DNA from 2 places in the Bacillus sp. FAU20 genome. Region 1 is predicted to be linked to the other one. Evidence: predicted binding sites of a transcription regulator. Region 1 holds the regulator's gene; the other holds the start of a gene.
The links. Region 1 encodes Rex, which represses fermentation and respiration genes when NADH is low (regulators of the CRP and FNR family bind a similar motif). Its sites were predicted from a motif close to TTGTGAAATATTTCACAA; they were not measured.
Positions count from the first base shown of each region.

Region 1 (15,250 bases):
ACTAACTCTTCTATTAATTGCTCCAATAACTCATTTACACATACTTCTTGTTTTTCTAATACAACTTGTTCATTCGTTAACTTCGTATACTCAAATAAATCTTCTATTAAATTCTTTAACTGCTCTGACTTCGCAAAAGCAATTCTCGTATATTCATCGTGTTGCTCTTTATTTTCATATTTAGAATCTCGAAGCAATCGCAAGTAACCCATAATAGAAGTCAGTGGTGTACGCAAATCGTGAGATACATTTGTAATAAGCTCGTTCTTTTGCTTCTCTAATTTACGTTCCTTTTCTATATTATTCATAAGCTCTTCTGCCATATTATTAATATTTTCTGTTAAAGATGCAATCTCATCTTCACCTTTCTTCTCTATACGATACGCTAAGTTTCCTTTTTCTATTTCCTTTACACCTTGTGCCATCGCTTCAATTTGCTTCATCTTTCTCTTTGTTATATAGAAGAAAGAGAAAATGAATACGAGTACACCAATTAAAAATGGGAATGGCCCTTCTACTTTATAATACACTACTTCTCCTTGAGGAATTCCACTCACAAACATATACAAATTTTTACCTTCAATTGTAATAGGTGAGAAAGTAATAAACTCTTTTCTAGATCTTTCAATATCATTATTATTTGAATAATTGATAGCAAACGAAGTTGCATTACGAATTGTATTATGCAAATTAATTTGTTCTTCTTGCGCCTGCTTCGTTTTATACAAAACCTTACCACTTTCATCCGTAACTAATATTTTAAAAGCATCCTGCCTCTGCTCTAAATTTTCATTTTCTAGCTCTATCATACTTTGTACAGCATCTAATTTATTTGCATCAACCATCATTTCCGCGGTACTTTGCGCTTTACGATTAATTTGTTCCATACCATCTCTATAATTAATCTCAGCATGTCGACTAGCATCTTCAAAAACAGGTGCTACTATCTTCGTTGATACAAAGAGTCCTAATAACGCACAAGCAGTAAATGCAGTAATAAGTTGAATTCGTATACTCCGTTTCACACTCTTTATTATCTTCCTAATTAATTCTCGAATTTTCCTAACATAAGTAAACGGATTAAATATCTTTTTCAATCTTATACCCCACTCCCCATACTGTTTTTATATATCTAGGTTTCCTTGGATTCTCCTCAATCTTTTCACGTACTTTTCGAATATGCACCATTACCGTATTATCAGACTGGAAAGATCTTTCGTTCCAAACCTTTTCATAAATTTGTTCCGCGCTAAAGACCATACCCGGATTACGAGCTAGTAATTCTAGAATTGAAAATTCCCTTGGGGTCAGTTTCACTTCTTCTCCGTCCACAATAACTTTATGGGTCGAGATGTTTATTTTCATCTCTCCAATTTCTAGCTCGTCCTCATTTTGTATAGCGAAACCATTCATTTTCATATAACGGCGTAACTGAGATTTAATTCTTGCGATTAACTCTAACGGATTAAATGGTTTCGTTACATAATCATCTGCACCCGTTGTTAACCCTAAAATCTTATCCATATCTTGCGTTTTCGCAGAAAGCATAATAATAGGCATTTCTTTCGCTTCCCTTACCTTCATACACATATGAATACCATCCACTTTCGGCATCATAATATCTAATACGACTAGATGTACTTCATTTTCTTCTAGTAAACGTAATCCTTCTTCTCCGTCTCCTGCTTGTAATACTTTATATCCTTCATTCTTTAAATAGATTGTAATTAAATTCCGAATTTCTTTTTCATCATCTACGACAAGTATTGTTTCGTGTGCCACAATATCTCCCCCATCACTTTTTTAATCCCTAACTTCTATTATAGGAAAACTTCTGAAGAAAAACGCTCGGAAATCCTTAAGATTTTCTGAAGACGCAAAAAAGGTCTAGACTCCCCTTAAGTCTAGACCTTTCAAAAAACCCCTTTTATTTACGAACGTAGATGAAATATAGTACGAATAAAACTCCCATAACATACATAATCGGATGAACCTCTTTACGACGACCACTCACAACCATTGTAATTGGATAGAAGATAAATCCAATCGCAATCCCAGTTGCGATACTATACGTAAGTGGCATAGAGATAATTGTAAAGAATGCTGGTACTGCAATCTCGAATTTCTTCCAATCAATTTCCCCTAAGGAAGAAACCATCAAGATTCCTACAATAATTAAAGCCGGTGCCGTTACAGCTGGCGTTACAACACTTAGTAATGGCGAGAAGAATAGTGCCAGTAAGAAGAATCCTGCTGTTACAACTGCTGTAAATCCAGAACGCCCTCCCGCTGCTACCCCTGCAGAAGATTCAATGTAAGACGTTGTTGTTGATGTACCCAAGATCGCACCAATTACAGTTGCAATCGCATCTGCAAATAACGCTTTTCCTGCACGTGGTAATTTATTGTTCTTCATTAATCCTGCTTGATTCGCAACCGCTACAAGCGTACCTGCTGTATCAAAGAAATCTATAAAGAAGAACGTTATAATAACAATCCCCATTTGAACTGTGAAAATATCGCCGAAGTGCGTTAACGCCACGCCGAACGTTGGTTCTAGACTCGGTATTGCTCCCACCACAGCTTTCGGAGTATCAATTAATCCTGTTGCAACTCCTAAGATCGCTGTAAGAATCATACCGTAAAATACTGCACCATTAACTTTCTTAATCATGAAGATGATCGTAGTAACAACCCCGAAGATTGCTAGTAACGTTGTGCCCTTTGTTAAGTCCCCCAACCCAACAAGAACCGCATCGTTTTTCACGATAATTCCGGCATTTTGGAATCCAAGGAAAGCAATGAATAATCCAATACCTGCTGCTACTGCAAACTTTAACTCCGATGGAATTGCATTAATGATTTTTTCACGAATACCTGAAGCAGTAAGAATAATAAAGATAATACCTGACATTAATGTTCCAGCAATGGCCGTTTGCCACGGAATACCCATCGTTAACACTGCTGTATAAGCAAAGAACGCGTTAATTCCCATACCCGGCGCTAAAGCAATTGGATACTTCGCGAAAATACCCATAATTAACGAACCGATCGCTGCCGCTAATGCCGTAGCAACGAATACTGCACCTGGATCCATCCCTGTACCTGCTGGTAACCCTTTAACATTTCCAAGCGACAGCGTAGCAGGATTGACAAATAGTACGTAAGCCATAGATAGAAATGTCGTTAACCCTGCTATGAACTCAGTCTTATAATTCGTACCGAGCTCATCAAACTGAAAATAGCGTTTCATCTTACGTTTCCCCCGTTATATGATTACTCGCCGCATTTCTCCTAGCCCTCTTTTATCCCGAGAAATAAAAAAGGCTTCCATTGCATTTATACATGGAAGCGTTCTATAAACAAAGACAAGTTTCCCCTCATCTTTATACAAACGCCTCGTAGTCAAGCCATTTACGGTAGCTAGGTAGAAACTTTCGGGCCATATCCCCGATATTATACGACGGCTATAATATTCACTTTTCGTTTGAATTACATAATCATATTAACTCGACGAAGTAGTTTTGTCAATTTAAAAACGAACATTTTTATAAAATTTTATAGTTTCGTTCGTATTAATACCAAAATAAAAAAGATCCATCTATGCATAAGCAATAGATGGACCTTTTTATAAATACTATTCCCACTCAATCGTTGCTGGTGGCTTACTCGTTACATCATACACGATACGGTTAACGTGTTTTACTTCGTTTACGATACGTACAGAGATTTTCTCTAATACGTCCCAAGGGATACGTGCCCAGTCAGCTGTCATACCGTCGATAGATGTTACCGCACGGATACCTACTGTGTAATCGTAAGTACGCTCGTCACCCATAACACCTACGCTACGCATACCAGGAAGCGCAGTGAAGTATTGCCAGATTTCACGGTCTAAGCCCGCTTTAATAATTTCTTCACGTAAAATCGCATCAGATTCACGAACGATTTCTAATTTCTCTTCTGTGATTTCACCTAATACACGAATACCAAGACCCGGTCCTGGGAATGGTTGACGCCATACGATTTCATCAGGAATTCCTAGTTCAGACCCTAATACACGTACTTCGTCTTTAAATAACGTGTTTAAAGGCTCGATTAATTTGAACTGCATGTCTTCTGGAAGTCCACCAACGTTATGGTGAGATTTAATTGTTTGTGCAGTTGCTGTACCACTCTCAACGATATCTGTGTAAAGTGTACCTTGCGCTAAGAAGTCCATACCTTGTAATTTAGACGCTTCATCATCAAATACGTAAATGAATTCGTTACCGATGATTTTACGTTTTTGTTCTGGATCTTCTACACCTTTTAACTTGTCCATAAAGCGGTCTTTTGCATCCACTTTAATAACGTTCATATGGAAGCCTTCGCTAAATGTTTTCATAACGCCTTCCGCTTCGCCTTTACGAAGTAAACCGTGATCAACGAAAATACATGTTAATTGGTCACCAATTGCTTTATGAATTAACACTGCTACAACAGAAGAGTCTACACCGCCGCTAAGTGCGCATAGTACTTTTTTGTCTCCAACCGTTTCACGGATTTTCTCTAATTCTACTTCGATAAAGTTCTCCATGTTCCATCCTTCAGAACAACCACAAGCACCGAATACGAAGTTTTTAATTAAATCGTTACCGTGCTCAGAGTGACGTACTTCTGGGTGGAATTGTACACCGTATAATTTTTTGTCTTCATTGCTCATACCAGCAATTGGGCAAGATTCACTTGTTGCGTCTACTACGAATCCTTCAGGTAAACCAGTTACTAAGTCACCATGGCTCATCCATACAACTTGCTCTTCTGGAAGGTTCGCATATAATTTTGATTCGTTCTCTACTTTAAGAACAGCTTTTCCGTACTCGCGGTGATTTGCACGCTCTACTTTACCACCGAAGTGTTGCGTCATAAGCTGCATACCGTAACAAATACCGAAGATTGGTAAACCTAGTTCAAAGATTTTTTCATCACAATGTAATGCACCTTCACCGTATACACTATTTGGTCCACCAGAGAAAATAATCCCTTTTGGATTCATTGCTTTAATTTCTTCTGCAGTAATTGTATGTGGATGAAGTTCACTGTATACACCGAACTCACGAATTCGACGTGCTATTAACTGATTGTATTGACTTCCAAAATCTAAAACGATAATTGTATCGTGTTGTTTCTTCAAAATAATCACCCCAACGTTAGTTCTCGTATATAAATATTTTCACCAATTTGGCGAAAAGCATTACCAATATAATAAAAAAAGCCAGTCCTCCGCCTCTAGTCTCATAACAAAGAAAAGGCAGGGGTCTGGCTTTATAAAGAAAGATAGTCTCCGCTCTTTATAAATATAAGACACACTGCCTTCATAGTCAGGTTGTTTACGGTAACCCGGTAGAGACTCTCAAACCATATCATTGAGGATATATGAAGGATCGTTTTATATTATCTTCCTAGATTCTAACAATGAAGTATCAATATGGTCAAGAGAGAAAGCGACAAAATTCTACAGAAATTCATTTCCTTTTTTAAAAAACATAAAAAAACATCCATTTCTATATAGAAATGGATGTTTTTTAGGGCAAACGGAATTACATCATTCCGCCCATACCGCCCATGCCCATGCCGCCCATGTCAGGCATTGCTGGTGCATTTGGTTCTGGCTTGTCAGCTACTACAGCTTCAGTTGTTAAGAACATAGCTGCAACAGATGCTGCGTTTTGAAGTGCAGAGCGAGTTACTTTAGCTGGATCTACGATACCAGACTCAAGCATGTTAACCCATTCGCCAGTAGCTGCGTTGAAACCAACGCCTACTTTTTCGCCTTTTAGACGCTCTACAACTACAGATCCTTCTAGACCAGCGTTGATTGCGATTTGGCGAACTGGCTCTTCTAGTGCGCGAAGTACAATGTTGATACCTGTTGCTTCGTCGCCTTCAGCTACGATAGAAGCTACTTTTGTGTATACGTTCATAAGTGAAGTACCACCACCTGCAACGATACCTTCTTCTACTGCTGCACGAGTTGAGTTAAGTGCATCTTCAATGCGAAGTTTGCGTTCTTTCAACTCAGTTTCAGTTGCTGCACCTACTTTAATTACCGCTACGCCACCTGCAAGTTTTGCAAGACGCTCTTGTAATTTTTCACGATCGAATTCAGAAGTTGTTTCTTCTAATTGCGCACGGATTTGACCGATGCGAGCTTCGATTTGTTCTGTGCTTCCTACACCTTCAACTACAGTTGTATTTTCTTTCGTTACAACAACTTTACCAGCGCGTCCTAAAGATTCAACTGTAGCAGATTTTAAGTCACGGCCTAATTCTTCAGTGATTACTTCGCCACCTGTTAAGATTGCGATATCTTCTAGCATTGCTTTACGACGGTCACCAAATCCAGGAGCTTTAACAGCTACTACGTTGAATGTACCACGAAGTTTGTTCACTACTAATGTAGCTAAAGCTTCGCCTTCTACATCTTCAGCAATGATAAGAAGTGGTTTACCTTGTTGTACCACTTGCTCTAATACTGGTAAGATTTCTTGAATGTTAGAAATCTTTTTGTCAGTGATTAAGATGTATGGGTTATCAAGAACTGCTTCCATTTTGTCAGAATCAGTAATCATGTAAGGAGATGCATATCCACGATCAAATTGCATACCTTCTACTACGTCTAATTCTGTTGTGAATCCTTTAGACTCTTCTAAAGTAATAACGCCGTCGTTACCAACGCGCTCCATTGCTTCAGCGATTAATTGACCTACTTCTTCGTCAGCTGCAGAAATAGCAGCTACTTGTGCGATAGAAGATTTGCCTTCGATTGGTTTAGAAATCGTTTTTAATTCTTCAATTGCAGCAGTAACAGCTTTTTCGATACCTTTACGAAGACCCATTGGGTTCGCACCAGCTGTTACGTTTTTAAGACCTTCACGAATCATAGCTTGCGCTAATACAGTTGCAGTTGTTGTTCCGTCACCAGCTACATCGTTTGTTTTGCTAGCAACTTCTGCTACTAACTTCGCACCCATGTTTTCGAATGCATCTTCTAATTCGATTTCTTTTGCGATTGTTACACCATCATTTGTAATAAGTGGTGAACCAAATTTTTTCTCAAGTACAACGTTACGACCTTTTGGTCCAAGTGTTACTTTTACTGCGTTTGCAAGAGTGTCGACACCGCGAAGCATCGAACGACGTGCTTCTTCACTAAATTTAATATCTTTTGCCATAATAATTGACCCCCTTGGATTTTTTAAGATTTATATAATTAACCGATAACTGCTAAAATGTCACTTTCACGTAAAATCAAGTAGTCTGTACCTTCATATTTCACTTCAGTACCTGCATATTTTGAGAAGATGATAAGATCACCTGCTGCTACCTCTAAAGCAACACGCTCACCATTCTCAAGCACTCGACCAGTACCTACTGCAACAACTTTACCCTCTTGTGGTTTTTCTTTTGCAGTATCTGGTAATACAATACCACTTGCTGTTTTTTCTTCTGCTTGAACAAGCTCAATTACAACGCGATCACCTAATGGCTTTAGCATGAACAATAACCTCCTCATTTTGTTATGTAAATTTCTTTTATTAGCACTCAAGTCATCCGAGTGCTAACACACTTATAATAATAAATAATCTCAATTTCTTTTGCAAGTAAAAAAATCATAATTTTTTCGCAAATTACTATATAAACTTTCTATATAGAATACCGCCTTTACTATATGAATCGTTGTTTCCCCTACTCGTATGTTACAATATGAAAGACACCCTAAGTTGTTTTCGCTAAACGTACAACTTTTTCCTGTCTCCTACTTTAATTTCAAATAAAGATTTACAAAAAAATCATAATTCGAATGAAAGTTTATATCGTAGATAACATATTTACATGTTATCCTACCTTATCTCATACACTAGAGTTAGAAAGGATGGTTAAACCATTTGAAGAAACAATACTGGTGGATTATCGTTACATACATTTTAATGCAGTTATCTGGCGTTGTTGGATTACCACTTCTCCTAAAAACAGGACTCTATGATAATAGAGGATTTACCATTGAGGAAAAAGGACAAATCATAATGGGACACTGGGCAATTATTAGCTTCTTTGTTGCATTATGTATCATACTTTGGTTACTTAGAACAGATATTCGTGACAGGCATTTAGATGCAATGCGCTCTTCTGTCCCAGCTACTATTGGATGGATTTTCATCGGGTTCTTCTTAGCTTTCTTTTCACAAATAGTTGCCGGTATGATCGAGATGCAGCTACTAGGAATTAAGCAAGGTTCAGAAAATACAATGAAACTGATGGAAATTGCAAGAACGACACCTTGGTTCCTTATTGTCGTATCTATAATCGGACCTATCTTAGAAGAAATCGTATTTAGAAAAATTTTATTTGGTGCACTTTATAAGAAGTTTAACTTCTTTATTGCAGCTATCATTAGTTCGCTTGTATTCGCAGCAATTCATTTTGATTTTACTCACTTATTGGTATACACTGCTATGGGGCTCGTATTCGCCTTCTTATATGTGAAGACGAAACGTATTATCGTTCCGATTGCAGCTCATGTTGCGATGAATACATTAGTTGCTATTGGGCAAATTTTTATGAGCAATGAGCAAATTCAAGAAATGATTAAAGAAGCTGAAAAAATGCAAGGCTTTATCGGAGGATTTTTTGTATGAGAAACTCACCATTGTTCATGGCTGCACTATACTTCCTTCTTGGATGTATCTTTACACGCTTGGCCATTACGAACGTGACAGATACAATCTGGAATATGTGGACAATACTATTTGCAGTTATGGCAACAATTGATTTTAATTTGGCACTTCGCCTTATATTAGTTAAATTCACAAAGAAGAAACAATAATAAAACGCAGAGGTCGCTTCCTCTGCGTTTTATTGTGGATAGTTTTTCAAAAAGTAAACTAATGTTTGTAACTCTACAGCTAAGTCAATATGATGAATTCTAATATTCTCTGATACGTTTAATCGCGCTGGTGTGAAATTCAAAATACCGTGCACGCTCGTTTCAGCTAATCTATCTGCTACAGCTTGTGCTACTGTGGCTGGTACTGTTAATATTGCCACTTGTATATCATTTGATAATCTCTCTTCTAATTCATCTAAATGATATACAGGAATGCCCCCGATTTCTGTTCCAACTTTCTCTTCACTAACATCAAATGCCATTTCAATTTTTGTATTATTGTTTTTCGTGAAATTATAATGTAAGAAAGCGGTCCCTAAATTACCTACTCCAATAAGTGCTACACGTGTTATATCATCTTGATCAAGTGTTTCGCGGAAAAATGATAATAAATAATTTACGTTATATCCATATCCCTTTTTCCCTAACGCTCCAAAATACGAAAAATCTCTTCGTATTGTTGCGGAATCTACTTTTACTGCCTCACTCAATTCGGCCGATGAAACACGCTGCTTACCAGAAAGAGATAAGTTTTGGATAAATCGATAGTATAGAGGCAATCTTTTAGCAGTGGCTTGTGGAATCTTTTGCTGATCCATATGACCTCTCCTCTCTTCCTATCATTATTCATATACTTTAATCAAATACAGAAGTTTAGCACTCATTAAATTCCTTGTATAATAAAGAGAAGAAGTATTCTCTCTTTATTTTAAACTATACACTATTTTTAGTATGATTGAGAAATATAAACATGGCAAAGTTAAGAAATTATTTGAGGTGAAAACATTGATTTTATTACAAGTAAACGCGCTTTCGAAATTATACGGTGCAGAAACAATTCTGGCAAACATAAAATTGGAAGTACAAACAAAAGATCGTATCGCATTAGTTGGAAGGAATGGAGCAGGAAAATCTACATTATTAAAAATAATCGCTGGTGAATTATCTCATGATGGTGGCGAAATTATAAAACCAAAAGATGTCTCAATCGGATATTTAGCTCAAAATACTGGACTAGAAACGTCTTTAACAATTTGGGATGAAATGCTAACCGTCTTTACCCACTTACAGCAAATGGAGACAAAACTTCGAAGGCTTGAGCAAGAAATGGGAAAAGAAGAAAACTTTTCAAACGAAGCTACATATGAAAGATTGTTAGCTGAGTATGACCAATTGCAACTCAATTATAAAGATCAAGGTGGATATCAATATGAAGCGGATATTCGCTCCATTTTAAGCGGCCTTGGCTTCCCAGTTGAAACGCACCAGACGACGATTTCTACTTTAAGCGGCGGGCAAAAAACAAGATTAGCTCTCGGGAAATTATTATTAACAAAACCAGACTTACTTATTTTGGATGAGCCTACAAACCATTTAGACATCGAAACATTAACGTGGCTTGAGCAATATTTACAAGGTTATCCTGGCGCAATATTAATCGTTTCACATGACCGTTATTTCTTAGACAAACTCGTTACACAAGTATATGAAATTTCGAATAAAGAAAGCAGACGATTTGTTGGTAACTACAGTAAATATTTAGACTTAAAATCAGCATTATATGAGCAAGAAATGAAACGTTACGAAAAACAACAAGATGAAATCGCAAAACTTGAGGACTTCGTTCAAAAGAATATAGCTCGCGCTTCTACAACGAAACGGGCTCAAAGTCGCCGTAAACAACTAGACAGAATGGAATTATTAACAAGACCATTAGGGGATTCTAAGTCAGCATCATTCCACTTCGATATTGAAAAGCAAAGTGGAAATGATGTTTTACAAGTAAATGATGCAACCATCGGCTATGATGAGAACCCTATAATTGAACATGTAACTATGCGCTTAACTCGCGGAGATAGTGTTGCTTTAGTTGGTCCAAATGGAATTGGGAAATCCACATTATTAAAGTCTATTGTGAATAAGTTACCACTATTAAATGGTGATGTTTCTTTCGGATCAAATGTATCTGTTGGTTATTATGATCAAGAACAAGCAAACTTAACATCTTCTAAACGGGTTTTAAATGAACTATGGGATGAATATCCACTGCAACCTGAAAAAGAAATCCGTACTATACTCGGGAATTTTTTATTCACAGGAGATGATGTACTGAAACCAGTATCTTCCCTTAGTGGTGGACAAAAAGCTCGATTAGCTCTTGCAAAACTTATGATGCAAAAATCAAATTTATTAATTCTAGATGAGCCTACGAACCACCTTGATTTAAATAGTAAAGAAATTTTGGAGAATGCTTTAATTGATTACCCAGGGACTCTTCTATTCGTCTCACATGACCGCTACTTTATTAACCGTGTAACAACGACTGTGGTTGAGTTATCAACAGAAGGTGCACAGGAATATTTAGGGGATTACGATTACTACGTTGAAAAGAAAAATGAAATGATTGAACGTGCAGAACTTGAACAGCAAGAAAGTGACATTCCTGTTCAAAAGGTGGTTGCACAAGAGAAATTAAATTATTTAGAAGAAAAAGAGCGTAAAAAACTAGAGCGTCAACGCACTAGAAAAATTGAAGAGCTAGAACAAAGTATATTAGAATTAGAAGAAGAAATTGCTACGTTAGAAGATCAACTTTGCTTACCAGAAATATATGCAGATTATGAAAAAGCTAGTGAAATTACAACTAAAAAGCAAACGCTACAAGAACAACTTGAAACTTGTATGGCAGAATGGGAAGAGCTGCATGTATAAGCATATTTAAATAAAGAAGATGTCTCATAAGTCAGGATTTTTGACTATGCGACATCTTCTTTTCTTTTAATACAGAAACAATTTTTTGAGTATATCAATCGTAACTTAGAATATACTAACGATTTTTCAAATATATCTATCGTAACCCTATATATATTAACAATTTGACACGAAATATCGATTTAACGACAAAGATTGACAATATTAGCATCTTCTATAATGGGGTGATGTTTCAAAATGTTTTTCGGGGATATCTTCTTGCCTTTTATTTCCCGAAAAAGAACAAATTCAAAGGTCTGACATCATCCTATTTATCCACAAGTTTATACACATATCCACCTTTATAAAATAAACCTTAAAATAACTTTTCCACATTATCCACAATCAACAAAAAAGTTATCAACATTTTATATACACAATAAAACCCATATTATCAACAGACAATATGGGTTTTATCCACAACCTGTGGTTAATTATGTGCATAACTATGCTTCAATATCTAATCCTGGATTTGCATTTAAGGCTAATGTTGCACGCTTACCTTGTTCATAAGCAATTGTCCCTGCCGCTGCAATCATCGCTGCATTATCTGTGCATAAAGATAGCGGCGGAATAATTAATTCAATGTTTTCTTTTTGTGCAAATTCCTCTTCTAATCGCGCACGAAGTCCTTTATTAGCAGCTACTCCACCAGCAAGAAGTAATTGCTTTACATTATAAGCTTCTGCTGCACGAGCTGCTTTCGTTACAAGTACATCTATTACACTTTCTTGGAAACTTGCCGCTAAATCTTCTGGCGCAATTTCTATACCGCGTTGTTTTGCATTATGCACAGTGTTGATAACTGCTGATTTCAATCCACTAAAGCTAAAATCATATGAATCCGGTTCTAGCCATGCACGAGGCAAATCAATTGTCGGTTCTCCTTCATGTGCAAGGCGATCAATATGAGGACCACCTGGATATGGCATAGATAACGTACGAGCTACTTTATCATATGCTTCTCCAGCTGCATCGTCTCGTGTTTCACCAATTACTTCAAATGAACCATGTTCTTTCATATAAACAAGTTCTGTATGCCCACCAGATACAACAAGTGATAATAACGGGAATTGAACTTCTTTTACTAAACGGTTCGCATAAATATGACCAGCAATATGATGAACACCGACTAACGGAATATCATGTGCAAACGCTACTGCCTTCGCTGCATTTACTCCAATTAGAAGTGCTCCTACTAAACCAGGACCTTCTGTTACAGCAATTGCATCAATATCATCAAATGTGATGTTTGCTTCCTTTAAAGCTTCTTCTAACACAACTGTAATTTCTTCTACATGATGACGGGATGCAATCTCTGGTACAACGCCGCCAAAACGTTTATGACTTTCAATTTGTGATGCAACGACATTCGCAATAATTTCCGTTCCATTTTTAACAACTGCTACTGCTGTTTCATCACAACTTGTTTCAATACCAAGTATAATCGTATTTTTTTCCATTATATATTCACCCACATTACGAGACCATCTTCCTGATTGTCTGCATAGTATCGTTTACGAATCCCACCATTTTGAAATCCGTATTTTCTGTATAACTGCTTTGCTACTTCATTTGATACACGTACTTCAAGTGTCATTGTTTTTACCCCTAGTTCTTTCGCTTCAGAAATAACTGCTTTCAATAGGGCATCTCCTAACTTTTGACCTCGGTATTCTGGCAAAATAGCTATATTTGTTATATGTGATTCATCAATAATTATCCACAATCCACAATACCCGATTACACGACCATCTTTTTCTAACACAATATAATGTGCATGTTCATTCATCGTTAATTCACGGTGAAAGGCATCTGCAGTCCAAGGAGTTGAAAAAGACGCTTCTTCAATAGCTACAATTTGAGCAATATCATCAAGCTCCATCTTTCTAAATATCATATCCATCTTCTGCAAGCTCCTACTTGTTTTGACTTTCTAACCACTTTGTTTCAGCTTCAGCTAAACGAAGATAGCTTGGAACAAACGTATGCACATCTTGTTCTTCTTTTTGTAATCCTAAGAATGCTAGCTCACTTGGTCTTGGGTTATTTTTAGTAAATGGAGCGAATACAGCTTGATCACCTAAATGTTCTATAATTGTTTCTTTATGCAATTTAACATCGTTACCGATAAATAAAACAGGCTGTCCTTTATCTTTTAACATTTGCAACCAGTCTACAATAAGAATAATTCGGTCTTCTTCTATTGAAGTTAACTGCTCTCCTTCATATGTATATAACCCAGTATAAATTTGCCCACGTCTTCCATCAAATAAAGGACAAATTAATCCGTTAAAGTTAGCACCGTTTGCAGCTACTACCTCTAAACTTGATACACCTACAATTGGTATTTGAAGTGACCAAGCTAATGTTTTCGCCGCTGTCACGCCTATGCGAACACCTGTATAGGATCCAGGTCCAGCAGCTACAACGATTTTAGTTAATTCCTTCGGTTTTACGCCACACTCTTTTAACAGTTTCTCTACAGCTGGCATAAGACGTACAGAATGGTTTTTTGTTAAATTTGTAATGATTTCCCCAATTACGTTTCCTTCCTCAATAAGGGATACACCCATTACGTAATTTGAAGTATCAATTGCTAGTACTTTCATCTTGTAATAGCTCCTCACATAATCTAATATAGCGATCTCCAATTGGCTCGAGTATAATTTTTCTTGTGTCATCTCCAGCATGGAATAAACTAATTTGTAACTTTTCATTCGGTAAATATGCTTCTATTAAATGAGCCCATTCTACTACCGTAATTCCTTCACCGTAGAAATATTCATCAAAGCCTAAGTCCTCTTCACTTTCTGCTAAGCGATACACGTCCATATGATATAGCGGTAATCTTCCTTTATATTCTTTGATGATATTAAAGGTAGGACTATTTACAACTCTTTTCACTCCAAGACCTTTTGCTAGTCCCTTTGTAAAAGTCGTCTTACCAGCTCCAAGATCTCCTTCTAAAATAATTACATCTTGTGCCTCTACGAGCTCACCTAGTTTTTCTGATAACCTTTGTGTTTCCTCAGAAGATTTTGTTGTTACTTCATATTTACTCACAGATTTCACCTACTTTACTCACAATGTTCTCTGCTCTTTATTATACAGGTTTTGAATATATAAAAAAGTCCTTAGGAGTTGTCCTAAGGATAGTTTGACTGTCTTTATTAGTTTTTTGTTAAAACAAATAAAAAAATACGAAACAACTTGTTTCGTTCTTTTCTTTATATGAAATGGCGGTCCCGACCGGGGTCGAACCGGCGATCTCCTGCGTGACAGGCAGGCATGTTAACCACTACACCACGGGACCATTTGGTTGCGGGGACAGGATTTGAACCTGCGACCTTCGGGTTATGAGCCCGACGAGCTACCGTGCTGCTCCACCCCGCGACAATATAAATAGCTTGGCGATGTCCTACTCTCACAGGGACAAGGTCCCAACTACCATCGGCGCTAGAGAGCTTAACTTCCGTGTTCGGTATGGGAACGGGTGTGACCTCTCTGCCATCATCACCAAACTATTGAAGGCATATTCCTTCAAAACTAGATAACATTGCTACATAT
Region 1 covers NZ_JBVYHY010000017.1:43,961-59,210, reverse strand. Annotated here, with positions in the region: gene AC0OM3_RS12665 (HAMP domain-containing sensor histidine kinase) at 1-1,097, opposite strand, end outside; gene AC0OM3_RS12660 (response regulator transcription factor) at 1,081-1,782, opposite strand; gene AC0OM3_RS12655 (NCS2 family permease) at 1,928-3,253, opposite strand; purine riboswitch at 3,383-3,484, opposite strand; gene guaA (glutamine-hydrolyzing GMP synthase) at 3,638-5,176, opposite strand; purine riboswitch at 5,341-5,442, opposite strand; gene groL (chaperonin GroEL) at 5,583-7,217, opposite strand; gene groES (co-chaperone GroES) at 7,256-7,540, opposite strand; gene AC0OM3_RS12635 (CPBP family intramembrane glutamic endopeptidase) at 7,932-8,681, shown strand; gene AC0OM3_RS12630 (YdiK family protein) at 8,678-8,869, shown strand; gene AC0OM3_RS12625 (redox-sensing transcriptional repressor Rex) at 8,899-9,528, opposite strand; gene AC0OM3_RS12620 (ABC-F family ATP-binding cassette domain-containing protein) at 9,716-11,641, shown strand; gene tsaD (tRNA (adenosine(37)-N6)-threonylcarbamoyltransferase complex transferase subunit TsaD) at 12,127-13,143, opposite strand; gene rimI (ribosomal protein S18-alanine N-acetyltransferase) at 13,143-13,586, opposite strand; gene tsaB (tRNA (adenosine(37)-N6)-threonylcarbamoyltransferase complex dimerization subunit type 1 TsaB) at 13,600-14,292, opposite strand; gene tsaE (tRNA (adenosine(37)-N6)-threonylcarbamoyltransferase complex ATPase subunit type 1 TsaE) at 14,273-14,746, opposite strand; tRNA gene AC0OM3_RS12595 (tRNA-Asp) at 14,921-14,996, opposite strand; tRNA gene AC0OM3_RS12590 (tRNA-Met) at 15,000-15,076, opposite strand; rRNA gene rrf (5S ribosomal RNA) at 15,089-15,204, opposite strand.

Region 2 (16,906 bases), on a different contig from region 1:
CCTTCTTACCGATTTTATCATTATCATTTAGCAGTCGTTACGGCTGATTATTACTACGTTGCGAGATGGCATCGTGGTAACATCATGATATATGATAAGTTCGATCGGGTACCGTTCCCAGACAATGATATTATGCGAGCAGCTAAACAAGATGAAAACATCTCAGCCTTCTTATCTTTCTCTCCTGTATATCGCTGGGATATTTTTGATCATGATCATTATTACGAAGTACGATTCATTGATTTACGATACCGAAGTAAAGATTATTATCCATTTGTCGCGATCGTTCAGCTCGACCACAATTTAAATATTATTAGCTCCTATACAGGATGGATTTTTAGTGAAGAAAAACTTCGAAAAAAACTAGAATTACTTCCACATTAAAAAAAGCGACTTAAGTCGCTTTTTTTAATGTTTCAAATGATCTTCTTGATTAATTAAATGGCTATACTTCGGATTATTTGTACGCATTTCATGAAGGCGTATACCATGATTATTAATCCATGATCGTACCACTTGTTCCGTCATTTCATCGCCTTGATAACGACCTGATTTGGCATAAGTTGTTTGAAAATCTTCCCATAGTAACTCAACCCACGCACGAGCTTGTGCGTAAGAAAGCTTGTCATTCTTGTCTAATAATTCTTTCGTTAATATTTCATAAATATCATTCATATTATAATCTCCTTTTACCTATTTATCCCTTCATTTCTAAAGGATAGTTTCTTCAATTTTGCACATTCTATAATTGATACTTCTTAAAGAAGAGGTATCAACCGATAATGAGGAGGGCGTTCGCAATGGGTAAACAAGCCGAATTTTGGTCTGAGTCAAAAAATAACAGCAAAATCGACGGTCAACCGAAAGCGAAATCACGCTTCGCTTCGAAACGACCTAACGGCACAATTAACACGCACCCACAAGAACGTATGCGTGCTGCAAATCAGCAGGAAGAGTAGTACAAATTAAATTAACTTCCTACACGAGGTGATAAAGATGAGCTACCGTGATCGCTTAGATAGTCGTTCTGAATTATTTAACCATACGTGGACTCGTCCAAAACATGCGAAAGCGCAAGTTAACGGACAGACGCAACAAACCCAGTCTCTCATTATATTGGCAAATGAATGTAAAAAACGCCAATTTTAGAATCTCCTATCTCCTTTAACGCCTACCAAAGATGAAAACCAGAGAGATATGTGCTCTCTGGTTTTTATTTTTCTTGCAATAAGGAAATTGGTATGCCAATCTCTTCATTATCATTTTGCTTATATCCCCAAGCAAATACCCCATTGAAATACGTAATTTTAAATAATACACCAGGTTCTTCTACTAATTCATATGTTTCACCAATACGGAATTTGTTTATATCCGTCATATAAGCACGAGCCATTGCCATTTTTCTCATTAATACATCAAATTCATTGACAATCCCAAGCTGCTCAGCTTTTACTGCTTGCTCCTTCAAAGCGCCAATTTCTTCCCTTAGCTCATGCGGTGTCATTTCACTGTAGCGTTTTGGCATATTCATCTTATTCTCCTCATTCCTCTTCGCGTTTCATTTGCAAAAATATCTCGATTTCATCAATAGAGAATCCTTTTCGATATAACGCTTGTTTCATCTTGTTTTCAAATGTCCATCCATCATGCTTCTTATATTTCTCATAATATTTATTCCCATGATAGTGTAACGCTTCTTGTTGCTTTTCGTCATCTTTTTCGTCTTTCAATTCTTCCAAACAAATCTGAATTACTTCTCTAGAATATCCTTTTCGAACAAGCATCTCATCTAACTTTAGTTTCATTTGTAAAAAAGAATGCTTTTGATAAGATTTTTTCTTCTTTTCTATGAGAAACGAAGCATTCTCAATTTGCTTTTCCTTTGGATATTCTTGTAAACTATGTGTAATAATTAAATCCTGAACACCTTTATTTAATAGCTCTCTTTTAATAACAGTTGGACCTTTTCGATTCACATTACTTTGCGTTCGCGTATATAAAACAGCATACTCTTTATCATTAATATATCGGTCATGTAATAATTTCGAAACGACTTCAGAGATGATGGCCTGTCCCACTTCTTTTTTTCGTAAAAAATCTTCTATTTCTTGTTTTGTTCTCATTTGATAGGATAAATAGGAGATTGCTTGTAAATATGCTTTTTGTACTTCTTCATTATACAAAATATTTCCTAACTCGATTTCATCAATTTCTAATCCTTTTTGTAATCCATGTTTTATTAAGATTACTTGATCCACACTAAATCCGTACTCTTCGCCTTGACCTTTATCAATATAAATATTAAATCGTTCTTTCGATCGTTTTTGTACTTCGATTTTTGTAATGACAGCCATACTCTCACCTCTCTATTATTTTAACATAGTCGAGGAACATTTTTTCTTTTCAAGAATATATATAATGAGGAGGAAATACTTGTGAAAATCGCAATTTCTGGTGGTACAGGCTTTATCGGCAAATACCTTTCTACTTTTTTTATTCAAAAAGGATATACTGTTTACATTCTCACACGAAAAAAAACTACTGAAACTTCCGACCCTAACCTTCAGTATGTTCAATGGACACCGGATTTACAAACCTTCCCCCTCTCTTCTATTGATGTAGTTATTAATCTAGCCGGAGAGTCTATTAATAGTAGATGGACAAAGCAACAAAAGAAAGCCATTTTAAACAGTAGAATTCAAACAACAAAAGGACTCATTAAACAATTGCAAACACTCCATACAAAACCACACACATTTATTAACGCAAGTGCTATTGGATACTATGGAACGTCTGAAATAGAATCTTTTACAGAACAGCATAAGACTCCTGGAAATGACTTTTTAGCAAATACAGTATATTCATGGGAACAAGAAGCATCTAAAGCAAGTTCTCTCGGAATACGAACAATCTACACAAGATTTGGAGTTGTATTAGGTGCAAATGGAGGAGCTCTTCCAAAAATGCTACTTCCCTATCAATTCTATATCGGCGGCACCATTGGTTCTGGGAAGCAATGGTTATCATGGATTCATATAGACGATGTCGTTCGTATGATGGATTTCATCATACACAAAAAAGAAATTGATGGTCCTCTTAATATGACAGCACCAACACCTATAAGAATGAAGGAATTTGGAGAAACCATTGCAACTATAATGAAAAAACCTCATTGGTTGCCTGTACCTTCATTTATCATTCAAACTTTATTAGGTGAAATGAGCATACTTGTACTAGAAGGGCAACGTGTATTACCCATTAAAGCAATTGAACATGGATACCAATACACATTTCCGGCAATAGACCATGCATTACAAAATATACTTTCGCATACAATGTAGTACTTCTAAAACACAATTTTACATGGGCTCTTTCAAAACTTTCATTTTCTAGAATCCGAAGCATCACCATACAAATAACCTTTCAGTTACTTTCCCTTAACTTCCATTAGCATTATAAAGTAACAGAAATGAGGTACCTATGAAAATATTGCTCAAACAAGCCATTGTATACCCTATTACATCTCAAAAATTTCAAGGCGATGTACTCGTTACAGGAGAGCGAATTACCGAGGTCAAACCTTTTATTCAACCTACTCAGGATATGACCGTTATAGATGCACGAGCACTCCATCTCTTACCTGGCTTTATTGATGTCCATACTCACCTTGGTCTCTATGATGAGGGTACTGGTTGGGCTGGAAATGATGCCAATGAAACATCTGAAGTTTCAACACCACATATTCGTTCTTTAGATGGGATCCACCCTTTCGATATTGCCTTTCAAGACGCTGTACAAAACGGAATTACAACCGTTCACGTTATGCCTGGCAGTCAAAATATTATCGGGGGTACGACTTGTGTAATAAAAACAGCTGGAACTTGTATTGATCATATGATTATTCAAGAACCTGCTGGTTTAAAGATTGCCTTTGGAGAAAATCCTAAAAAAGTCCATAGTAATGGAACAAAAGAATCCATTACACGTATGGGGATTATGGGGTTACTTCGGGAATCATTCTATGAAGCGCAACACTACGGGCACGAAGCTGATTTTCGAATGCTTCCTATTTTAAAAGCATTACGTCGTGAAATACCCGTACGTATCCACGCCCATCGAGCAGATGATATTAGTTCTGCGCTACGCTTTGCAACGGAATTCAACCTTGATCTACGTATTGAACATTGTACAGAAGGACACTTTCTTGTTGAAGAGCTTTCGAAACACAATTTGAAGGTTTCAGTTGGTCCCACTCTGACACGTCGTTCTAAAATCGAACTAAAAAACAAGACATGGGATACTTACCATATATTATCTAAAAATGGTGTGGAAGTTTCTATAACAACAGATCATCCTTATACACCCATTCAATATTTAAATATTTGTGCCGCTGTCGCAGTAAGAGAAGGGTTAGACGAGAAAACAGCACTAGAAGGAATCACCATATTTCCAGCGCGAAATTTGCGTTTAGAGGATAGAATTGGAAGCATCGAGGTTGGAAAAGACGCCGATCTCGTGTTATGGACTCATCATCCTTTCCATTATTTAGCCAAGCCTGTACTAACTATGATTGATGGAAAAATAATTTACAAAAAAAATAAAAAAAACTAGTTTATTTTTTTGACTAGATAAAGTATTATACGATTATAAACTGAATGAAACCATAATCAATTTGTGTCGTGATTATCATTTTCAAATTGATGAATGGGGAAGGCAAATGGTGCGCCACCAGCGTTAGAAACTGGTTCTAGTGGGTTCGATTCCCACCCCGAAATTTTTTAAAGATTGATATAAAAATTTCGAGGGTGGGGTGTTTTTTCGTCATGCTACCCTCGTGTGAGGAGGAGTTAGTATGTTGAAAAAACGCGACTTACACGACAGCCACGTTCTATACGAGTTAATGGTGGATCCAGCTGTCTTCCCTTTTGTGCGTCAAAAGGCTTATTCTTATGAAGAATATTTATTCTTAACGAAACAAACGATTGAAGCTGAAGAGCGTGGTGAATTAATTTCACGCACAATTTTAGATGAATGGGGTAACCCTATCGGAACAATTACTTTATTTGATGTGCAAGAAAAAGCTGGATTTCTCGGGACATGGCTTGGCAAACCATATCATGGAAAAGGCTATAATAAATTGGCAAAAGATTCATTTTTTAGTGAACTTTTCTATGAATTAGATATTGAAACAATTTTCATGCGTATTCGTAAAATAAATATTCGTTCTATTAAAGCTGCAGAAAAACTGCAATATGTGAATCTAGCAAACGAAACAAGAAAAGCCGTATATGATGAAATTAACGCAAACGAAGAAGTGTATAACTTATATGAAATTCCAAAAGATCAATACACACTTGCTACAATGCGAGATACAACCTTCCAAGATGCTCATCAATTAAAAGAAGCGTAATCTTAATTTTCTGAAATAATAATCAATAGTTAACATTTTCCATATGCGTATATCCCCTCATGTCTTTGGAAACGATAAATAGTAACTTTAAGACACGAGGTGATTTGTAATGGATAAAAAGAAACGTGATAAAGCAAAAAACACATTATCTAGTACACAAGAAGTTCTCTATCAACGCGAATTTCAAAAAGCAGATCGTGCAGCAGGATATCGCTCGAAAAGCATTTAAAGTGAAAATGAATAATTAGAAGTTTCCCCCCTAATTATTCATTTTCATTACACAATTTTCTCGACTGATAGAAGTAAGCAAAAAGGACCCTTATACATAAGGGTCTTTTTTGCTGTGGACAACTTTATCCACAAAATCAATGAAATTGTTAGTAATTTTCAAAAACATTTAATATTTTTCTATATTAAAGCATATATCAGCTGTTTTAATTGTGGATATTTTTCTAAAAATTGTGGACAATGTGGATATAGTTGTTAATATTCCGACTTTACTGTTTAATGAAAGCGTAATCCTTTTGTGGATAACTGGCTAAATTTTCTTTGAAAATAATAAAGAACCCTCTTTACATATACAAAGAGGGTTTCATATTAAGTAAAAGATTGTGCAAGAGCAGGTGATTTAATAGGTATATGGCGCGGTTCTGCATGATTTTCTGCCAAAATTGCATCTACAATATGACCAGCTGGCTCTGGAAGATAGATGCTTTTCATTGCTTCTTTCATTTGAAGAAGCTTCACATCATCTTGTAATAATGCCTCTGTTTTAGCAAAAACCTCACTATCATCGCGAATGACAACTGCTGCTCCCTTTCTTTCAAAGTACATCGCATTTTCATTTTCTTGTCCTGGAACAGGCTTATATAAAATGACAGGTACTTGCAACGCTGCTGCTTCACTTAATGTTATTCCGCCTGGCTTCGTAATCATACAAGAAGTAACACGGAATAATTCATCAATATTTTCAACATACCCAAACACTTTTAATGCATCGGAATTTTGCTTCTGTAAACTTAATAAATCCTGTTTTAAAGCTTCATTTTTTCCACAAACGACAACTACTTGTAAATTAGGCACTGACATAAATGATTGGCATAGTTCTTTTACATTTCCTAATACTCCATGAGCACCTGCTACAATTAGTAAAATCTTTTTGTTCTCACATAACTGATATTTATTATATATGATTTCTGGATTTACCTTTAACTCAAAACTACTCCGAATTGGAATTCCTGTTTCAACAATTTGTTCCGCAGGTACACCGATATCAACCATCAATTCTTTCACGTGATCCGTTGCAACAAAATAACGATCTACTTCTCGATGAATCCATATTTTGTGCACGCAAAAATCCGTTAATACGTTATAGACAGGAATTGAAATACCTGTTTGTTTCTTCAATTCTGGTACAGCGATAATTGGAAATGTATTAATTACAATATCTGGTTTCTCCACCTGTAACAGTGTTTTCAAACGTTTTCTTCCAAAGTTCGCATACCAAGATGCTATTTTCTTATCATAAATTTTTTCTACCCCGTAATAAAACAAACGATATAATTCTTTTCCTATTGTATAACTTTTTAAATATAGATATTTTGTAATGTCAGTTATAAATGGATGTGATTCTCCAAACAAGTCGCATACAATAACATCTTCAATTCCTTTTTGGCGAAATGTTTGTTCTAATGTTTTTGCTACTTGCACATGACCATTACCGTAATGTGCAGTTAATATTAAAACCTTGGGGTTTTTTATCAAACAAATCCACTCCTAGCTTTTTGTTTCTCCATATTGCATATACGACAATAGGAAAAACATTTTCCTTAAAAATTACATAAACAGATTCTAATAATTCCCTTTCAGCTATGTACCTGTCGTGGATATGCAAAGCATATAAGATTGACCCCTTAATCCTATCTGTGCTCATATCTTTACATTATACTTTCCTATAAGAGCTTTCGCAATAACTTACAAATGTTCTCTATTCCATGATACTCACTCTTTTACTTCTTAATTCTTTTTACTATTTTGATTTCCCTTTACAATTATGTAAATTTCTCCACTTATTCCTTACAAAATTATGGATATTCTACTTTCAGTATACTCTTTTATCAATATATACTCTAGATTTTATTGTAAAGAAAGCAAAAAGCCTAATCCAATATTTGGATTAGACCGCTTGTAAAATATGTTTAGCATGTTCTACATTTTTCTCAGTAGGTGGTTCTACATTTGCGAGTGGGTACTTGTGTCCAAGCGCCTCCCATTTATATACACCAAGCTTATGATATGGTAACACTTCAACTTTTTGAACATTAGACAGGCTTTGAATAAAGCTAGATAGTTTTTGTAGATCCTCTTCATTATCCGTAACACCAGGGACTAATACGTGTCGTACCCAAATCGGTTTATTCTTATCCGATAAATAACGAGCAAATTGTAAAATATGTTCATTTGGTTTCCCTGTTAATTTACGATGCTTTTTGGAATCGATATGTTTCAGATCCAATAAAACTAAATCTGTATAATCCATTAAAATATCTAGCTTATTTTGGAATTCTGGTTCTTCAGAATAACAACCACCAGAAGAGTCAATTGTTGTATGGATACCAGCCTCTTTACACTTTTTAAACAACTCAATTAAAAAGTCTAGCTGTAATAATGGCTCTCCACCGCTAACTGTTATACCGCCTCCGGAAGCTTCAATAAATGGAAGGTAACATGTCACATCCTGCATCACTTCTTCAACTGTTATTTCTTTACCTTTACCGATTTCCCACGTATCAGCATTATGACAATATTGACAACGTAATAAACACCCTTGTGTAAATATGACATAACGAATCCCTGGGCCATCAACAGTACCACAAGACTCTACAGAATGTATTCTTCCTTTTACCATGTTACTTCCTCCTTTATTGAAACAGCCTCCCTTCGCTATATATTAAGAACGAAGGGACACTTTTTTTCATTTACATGCTTTCATGCATTGTACGGTTAATTACATCAATTTGTTGTTCACGAGTTAATTTAATAAAGTTTACAGCATAACCAGATACACGAATTGTTAATTGTGGATACTTCTCAGGATGTTCCATTGCATCCATTAATGTTTCACGGTTAAATACGTTAATATTTAAGTGGTGACCTTCTTTTACTGCATAGCCATCAAGCATTGATACTAAGTTACGTACTTGTACATCATCTTCTTTACCAAGTGCTTTCGGAATAATAGAGAATGTATTAGAAATACCATCTTGTGCATCTTTATATGGTAATTTAGCCACAGATAATAATGAAGCTAATGCACCTTTTGTATCACGTCCATGCATTGGGTTCGCACCTGGTGCAAATGGTTCTCCAGTACGGCGGCCATCTGGAGTATTACCAGTTTTCTTACCATATACAACGTTAGATGTGATTGTTAAGATTGACATTGTATGAACAGAATTTCTGTATGTTTTATGTTTACGAAGTTTATTCATAAATGTTTTTACAAGATTTACAGCAATCTCATCTACACGATCATCATTGTTACCGTATTTAGGGAAATCTCCTTCAATCTCGAAGTCAACTGCAATACCATTTTCATCACGAATTGGTTTTACTTTTGCGTATTTAATTGCACTTAATGAATCTGCCACTACAGATAGACCCGCGATACCTGTTGCCATTGTACGAAGAACATTTGTATCATGAAGTGCCATTTCAATACGTTCGTAGCTATATTTATCATGCATGTAATGAATAACATTTAATGTGTTTAAATACAGGCCTGCTAACCATTCCATTGTCATATCAAACTTATGCATAACTTCTTCATAATCTAATACTTCAGAAGTAATCGGTGCGTACTCAGGACCAACTTGTGCTTTAGATTTTTCATCTTTACCACCGTTAATCGCATATAGTAATGCTTTTGCTAAGTTTGCACGTGCGCCGAAGAATTGCATTTGTTTACCAATTCTCATTGCAGATACACAGCAAGCAATTCCGTAGTCATCGCCGTAATCAGCACGCATAATGTCATCATTTTCATATTGAATTGCTGATGTTTTAATAGACATTTTTGCACAGTAGTTTTTAAAGTTTTGTGGTAATTGTTTAGACCAAAGAACTGTTAAGTTTGGTTCTGGAGCTGGTCCTAAATTATCTAATGTATGCAAGAAACGGAATGAGTTCTTTGTTACTAATGAACGACCATCTAATGCCATACCACCGATAGACTCAGTTACCCAAGTTGGGTCACCAGAGAATAATTCATTATAATCAGGAGTTCTTGCAAATTTCACAAGACGTAATTTCATAATGAAGTGATCCACAATTTCTTGTACTTCTTCTTCTGTTAAAGTACCATTTGCTAAATCTCTTTCAATATAAATATCTAAGAATGTAGAAGTACGTCCAAGACTCATTGCAGCTCCGTTTTGCTCTTTAATTGCTGCAAGATATGCGAAGTATAACCATTGGAATGCTTCTTGCGTATTTGTTGCTGGCTTAGAAATATCAAAACCATGAGCAGCAGCCATTTGTTTTAACTCTTGAAGTGCACGCATTTGCTCAGATAACTCTTCGCGTAAACGCATTGTCTCTTCGCTCATTACACCGCCAGTTAAATTTAAATCAGCTTTTTTCGCTTCAATTAAATGATCTACCCCATATAATGCTACACGACGGTAGTCACCGATAATACGTCCACGTCCGTATGCATCTGGAAGACCAGTAATAACACCTGATTTACGAGCAGCTCTCATTTCTGATGTATAAGCATCGAATACACCTTGGTTATGAGTCTTTCTCCAATCTCTAAAAATACGACTAAGTTCTTTATCCATTTCGTATCCGTAAGATTCACAAGCTTGTTCCGCCATACGAATACCACCATATGGTTGTAAAGAACGTTTAAATGGTTTATCAGTTTGGAAACCGACTACTTTTTCAATATCTTTATTTAAATATCCTGGTTCATGTGATGTAATAGAAGAAACGATTTTTGTATCCATATCAAGAACGCCACCGTTTTCACGTTCTTTTGTTGTTAAATCCATTACTTGATCCCAAAGTTGTTTCGTTGCTTCAGTTGCTCCCGCTAAGAAAGATTCATCTCCTTCGTAAACGTTTACATTATTTAAAATGAAATCGCGAACATCAATCTCAGCTTTCCATTTTTCACCTTTAAAGTTTTCCCATGCGTTTTTAACATTTTCTAATACTTGAGTCATCCTAATCTCCTCCATTTTTGATTAGTACAGGACTAAGATTTTTTATATAACAGCTTACACACTTAGAATACTACTTTTTTGCGAAAGTGAACGAAACAGTTGTGACATGTTTGTGAAATATTGAGCAAACTACTATATGTATAGTGTTAACTTCACTTAAAAGTCTTTATAATTAACCCTTTCCTTAATTGTATTTTTTTGGTACCCTTATATACGAGTCCTATTTTGTAATATAAGAACAATAACCATTGTAGAGCTGTAATACTCTTATCTCCTAATCTGTTATAGTTTTTATAACAGAACAAAAAAGTGTACATATGTTGTACACTTTTTTTGTTACTACTCTAAAACATCTCTTTTTCTATTGCCGTCATAGAATCCGCCACGATTGTCTGTTAATGCAATTATTTGCTCTAGTCCCTCTATATGATCACCTATAATTCGAAGTACAGCTGGAGGGTGACCTATTTTTGCGAAATGTTCACTGGGACGAATACGGTTCATCTTATCAACCTCAACATGATATACACATGCAATTTCAAATCCAGAAAGAAGAGCCTTCACTTGTGCTACACAAGGTGACAATAAAGATTTATACCCAATTGCTTTCAAACACTTTTGGCTAAATGCATTAGGTACCGCAATAAGTGATCCTACCCCTAAATCCTTTCTATCACAAGCTAAATTTAATGCATATTTAAATGCAGTTACAAGATGAAGCGGTACTCTTAAATCTAAATAATGATTTAGATCATTTAATGCGACATCCATTCCATCTGCAATAGCTTTTGCGAAAGGATATAGTTCCCTAGCCGGGATAACAAAGTCACCGTCTATAAACAACACAATATCGCCTTTTGCAAAGTAAGTTCCAAGTGAACGCCCTACATCGTTTCCAAGTGCTTCTTTATATACAATTGTTGTTGCTCCCTTTTCTTTTGCAATCGTTGCGGTTTGATCAGACGAGCCATTTACTACAACGATAATTTCAAAAGGTTCAATTTTTCGAAGTTCATCTATAACATTTCCAATTGTTTTCTCTTCATCTTGTACAGGAATAATGACTGATAATTGCTTTCCTTTATACAATTTAGATGTAATGCCCCAACCTTGATAAAAATCTTCGAAATCTAGAGTATGATAGACACTATCCCTTTTCCTATTTCCATCATAATATCCTCCGCGCTCATCACTACCTACTATTCGCTCCGCTACAGCTTCTATATGATCACCTATCATCCGTTTTTCAGATTGCGACAGACCCGTGCCATATGCAGCATGCTCGGTCGGCCGAAATTTATTTGGCGTAATAACGTCAATTGCACAATGCCGACTAATTCTCCATTCACTTTGAACTAGGCGTAAATGAGCGACAATAGGATTAACAAAGCTTTCATATCCAATGCTTTGAACGACTTCTTTCGTCAACGCATGAGGTGCATCTAATAAGGAATCAATTTTTAATTCTTCACGCTCTAACATTGCATTTAATATTTGGCGCCATACTGTAATAGAATTGGGTTTTTGCCTTTTTAAAAATAATGCATCCAAGTTATTTAAAACGATGTCGGTCTGATCATGTAAAATCGGATTCAGGAATAATTGTAATTTGGAAGTTTGAATAGCAAAATCACCATCTATAAATAGTAATACATCACCTATCGCGTGTTTTGCGCCAACCGCACGGCCAACATCGTTCCCTAGTAGCTCCGTATGCTTGATTACTTTACACCCTAAATGATCAGCAACCTCTTCTGTACCATCGTTACAACCGTTTGCTACTACAATAATCTCTATTGGATTTAATCCTTTTGCCGATTGGATAACATCTGAAATCGTTTCAACTTCATTACATACAGGTATAATGACCGATAGTGACTTAGCCATTATTTTCTTCACGGAACCACTTAATAGTTTCTTTCAATCCTTCTTCCCACGTTACTTCTGCTTGAAACTGAACAAGTTCTCTTAATTTCGCAACATCCGGTCTTCTATTTGGAATTTCTTCAAATCCATGTGGGTATACCTCTTCGAAAGGAACTTGGACAATTTTCGAAGAAGATTTCGTTAGTTTTTTAATTACTTCTGCTACTTCTTTTATACTCTTTTCATTCTCAGAACCTATGTTAATAATTTCACCATTTACCTTTTCATCCATCGCTCGAATCGTTGCCTCTACCGCATCACTTACATACGTAAAACAACGTGTCTGCTCTCCATCTCCATATACGAGAATGTCTTCTCCTTGCAGTGCCGCACTAATAAATCGCGGGATTACCCCTGCATACGGACCATCTTTCGCTCTTGGACCATAAATATTAAAATAACGAACAATCGTTACCGGTAAACCTTCTAATGCGTATCCTAAACATAATGTTTCTTCTAATGTTTTACACACTGCATAACTCCAGCGTATTTTAGAAGTTGCCCCGTATAATCGATCTCCCTCTTCAGAGAAAGGCGGCTTGGCCTTACCATATACTTCTGAAGTAGAAGCAAAAACTACTTTCTTCTTTCCTTTTAACGCTGCTTGTAAAATATTTCTCGTCCCATCAAAATTCGTTTCTATGAGCTCTATACTTTTTTCCATTGTTGTTTTCACACCTAAAATTGCTGCTAAATGAAACACGACATCATGCTGATCTACTAATTCATAAATAGAATTTTTATCTAAAACACTTATTGGAATAACACGGATTTCTTTCATCAACTCTTTATGATACTTATTTTTACCTTTATAAAAGTTATCCACAACAGTGACCTCATAACCTCTTCTCATCAACTCTTCAGCTAAATGCGACCCGATAAATCCGGCCCCACCTGTAATTAAACATTTCTTACTCATTTACTCACCTTCTTTACGATCCCGCGTGTATCTATTACTTGATCCATTCCTTTAAAAAGCTTCCAATCAATATTTGAATGATCCGTTAAAATTAAAATACAATCCGCTTTTTTAACTTTTTCTTCATCTAAAGAAACAGATTGGTACACCTTATCTCCCATTTCCGCGGAAGAAATATAAGGATCATGATATTCTATCTCGTATCCTTTATTTCTTAATAACTGAATAATCGGTAACGCTGGTGATTCTCTCAAATCATTTACATCTTTTTTATACGCAATCCCTACAATTAACACCGTTGCAGGTGATTGCACCACACTTTTTACTTTCCGGACTATTTTCTCTGGCATTTCTTCATTAATCACATGTGCAGCCTCAATTAATTGACTAATTTCCCCATTCTTTTTTATTCTCCATTGGAAATATAAAGGATCTACTGGAATACAATGTCCTCCTATTCCTGGTCCTGGCCAATATGGGGTAAATCCAAATGGTTTTGTAGATGCGGCTTCAAGCGCCTCATAAAAATCAATTCCTAAACTTTCACATAGTGTGTTTAACTCATTTACTAAGGAAATATTGACTAGGCGCTGAATATTTTCAAATAACTTACACATTTCCGCTACTTTTGGAGAACTAACTGGAACAACTACATCAAATGTAGTGCTATACAACTCCTGTACTTTTTGTTTACACTTTTCTGTTTGTCCACTAATAACTTTTGGAATAACTTGAACTGAATATTGACTATTTGCTGGATCAATTCTCTCAGGGGAATATCCGATATAGAAATCTTCACCTACCTTTTTACCATTTTGAGAAATAATAGGTAGGATGACTTCTTCAAGTGTGCCTGGATATGTGGAGCTTTCAAAAATGAAGGTTTGTCCTTTTTGAAGGTTTTGTTGTATATAATGCGAAGCTGAAATGAGGGCACTTAAGTCTGGTTCTCTTTGTTCATTAATTGGAGTCGGGACAGTGACAATAACATAATCACTATTTTGAAAATCAGCAATGCCTTGATCCGGTGTATTTACTGTTAATTTTTTTTTGGTCAATAAACTTTGTAACTCTTTAGAAGAAACATCCGGAATATAACTTTCTCCTTTTATAATTGAATCTATTTTTCTAATATCTTTATCTAATCCAAGTACTGTATGCCCTCTTTCTGCAAAATGTACTGCTAAAGGAAGGCCAACATACCCTAACCCAATAATAGCTACTTTACTACTATTCATTTGTATTCTCTTCTTCCCTTCTCAATTGTTGAATTATATCTCTATCTCTATCTCCATCAGTAAAGCCACCGCGTTCGTCCGTACGTTGTAATAAATACGCAATCGCCTCAATTTGATCACCGAAAATACGATCAAATGCTGAAATACGTCCATTTACAAATTCGTGTTGCTCTGGACGTACTCGATTTGTTTTTATAACATCTACTAACTCTACTGCTGTAATAGAGAATCCTTCTAAAATAGCTTTCACTTGTGCTAATGGCGGAATGATAAGGGAGTCATATCCTATTTTCTCTATTACCTTCTTATGAATGGCATGTGGTACAGCAGTTAGTGAGTTATTCCATAAATCTGGTCTTTTCGCTACCAAATTCAAAAAGTATTTTCCCATACTAATTGGATCTGCTGGATGAAACATATCTAATAAGCATTGTAAATCATTTAGCACCACGTCATTTCCATCTTCAACAGCATGTAAAAATGGAGTGAGTTTTTTTGCTGGAATAACAAAATCACCATCAACGAATAAACAAATATCTGCCGTAGCATGCATGGCCCCTATTGCTCGTGCTACATTATGTCCAAGCGCCTTCGTAAATTCAACAACAATAACATTCTCTAGCTTTGTCTGTTTAACAGTCTCAACATCTGCTCCATTCGCGACAACTATAATTTCATCTACACCTGCTTCTTTCACTTCTTGTATAACAGACCTTATAGTTGTTTTCTCTTCTGATACCGGGATAATGGCACTATATTTCGCTTTTTTCTTTTGTAATAAAACTGGTTTATACTTTCCTACAAACTCTCTATCTCTATTGTCCTCTGAAAAATCACCGCGATTACCGTATGTTTCAATTACGTATTGTAAAGCACGCAAATGATCACCCATAATACGACTAGTCGCTTTCGGATAAGGAGAGCCAGGTGATGTGCCCGTATGGACAGGACGAACTTTATTTGTGTAAATGACATCAACTGAAGCCATATCAGAAATATCTACTCCTCTAGACATCGCCATCGCTTGAAATAGTGCTGGATCCGCTAAATTCCACCATCCTAGTTTTTCAATCACTTCACGACTTATCGCATGTGGTATCGCAATTAAAGATCCTACAACAAACTCTTTTTTGTTCAAATAACGGTTTAACATATATTTTCCAACCGTCGTATAATGCGGTCTCATCTTCAAATAAACGGACCATGTTAAATTATTTAAAACAATCTCATGTCCTTGCTGTATTCCTATAATAAAATTGTATAATTCTTCACTTTTCATGACGATATCGCCATCTAAAAATAAAACAATTTCACCTTTTGCTTCTCTAGCACCAATTGCCCGTCCCACATCATTACCAAGGGAATATCTATAATAAATCACACGGCAATTATGCTGTAGCGCTATTTCTTTCGTACCATCTGTCGATCCATTATCTACTATGATAATTTCATATGGTTCGAGCTTTCTTACTTCTATTAAAACTTTTGATAAAGTACTTGCTTCATTATGCACTGGAATCACAACTGACACTCTCATACTTGCATCACTCTTACCCTTCCAAGCGAACATAAGCAATAATAGGAATACGTACAACTACATCTTCTGGTGGTCCATAAGAAGGAGAAGTACGAACAATTACTGCCCCATCCGTCACAGATAAAAGAACGCCTGCAATGATTTCTACAGCTGTCACAACTTGCACTAGTTCCCCAACATGGTTACGTAATTCATCAGTAAATAACATATATAACTCTCCTTTCTTACGCTTCTTTAATTGATATAATACTTGTAAATGGTAATAAAACTTCTGTTCCTATTCCTTCTCGCAGTGTTAAGAAATCATCTCCAACCGCTACAATCACACCCGTTAACTGTCCAACTGTCACAGTAATTTCTACGTTTTTACCCAAATACTGCTCTGCAATTTCTTTAAATGGTGATGTATTACATTCTTTTAAAATGTTACAAATAATAGATTGAAATCTACTTGATTCAATAAATTCCTCTGTAGCTTGCTTAGAATTTCTTTGAATAAATCTCGCGAAGTTTTGTGAAAATAAAAGTCTTTCCACAGCAGGTAATAACTTATTATCTAAAAAATAATCTAATTGCCTATTAAACAATCTCGATAATTTATGCCAATATTTTCTGAACAGACACATACACTTCTCCTCCTATTATTTT
Region 2 covers NZ_JBVYHY010000027.1:156,847-173,752, reverse strand. Annotated here, with positions in the region: gene AC0OM3_RS26575 (metal-dependent hydrolase) at 1-384, shown strand, start outside; gene AC0OM3_RS26570 (YfhJ family protein) at 409-675, opposite strand; gene AC0OM3_RS26565 (small, acid-soluble spore protein K) at 801-959, shown strand; gene AC0OM3_RS26560 (YpzG family protein) at 997-1,149, shown strand; gene AC0OM3_RS26555 (YfhH family protein) at 1,214-1,531, opposite strand; gene recX (recombination regulator RecX) at 1,542-2,354, opposite strand; gene AC0OM3_RS26545 (TIGR01777 family oxidoreductase) at 2,436-3,341, shown strand; gene AC0OM3_RS26540 (amidohydrolase) at 3,481-4,611, shown strand; gene AC0OM3_RS26535 (GNAT family N-acetyltransferase) at 4,853-5,410, shown strand; gene AC0OM3_RS26530 (YfhE family protein) at 5,520-5,639, shown strand; gene AC0OM3_RS26525 (diglucosyl diacylglycerol synthase) at 6,008-7,174, opposite strand; gene pflA (pyruvate formate-lyase-activating protein) at 7,587-8,318, opposite strand; gene pflB (formate C-acetyltransferase) at 8,389-10,638, opposite strand; gene AC0OM3_RS26510 (glycosyltransferase family 2 protein) at 10,978-12,525, opposite strand; gene AC0OM3_RS26505 (NAD-dependent epimerase/dehydratase family protein) at 12,518-13,483, opposite strand; gene AC0OM3_RS26500 (nucleotide sugar dehydrogenase) at 13,480-14,721, opposite strand; gene AC0OM3_RS26495 (glycosyltransferase family 2 protein) at 14,714-16,258, opposite strand; gene AC0OM3_RS26490 (LSm family protein) at 16,272-16,466, opposite strand; gene AC0OM3_RS26485 (LSm family protein) at 16,483-16,884, opposite strand.
Region 2: pflB (formate C-acetyltransferase) is a predicted target of Rex. The motif match lies at 10,749-10,766, and genes of this name have one in related genera.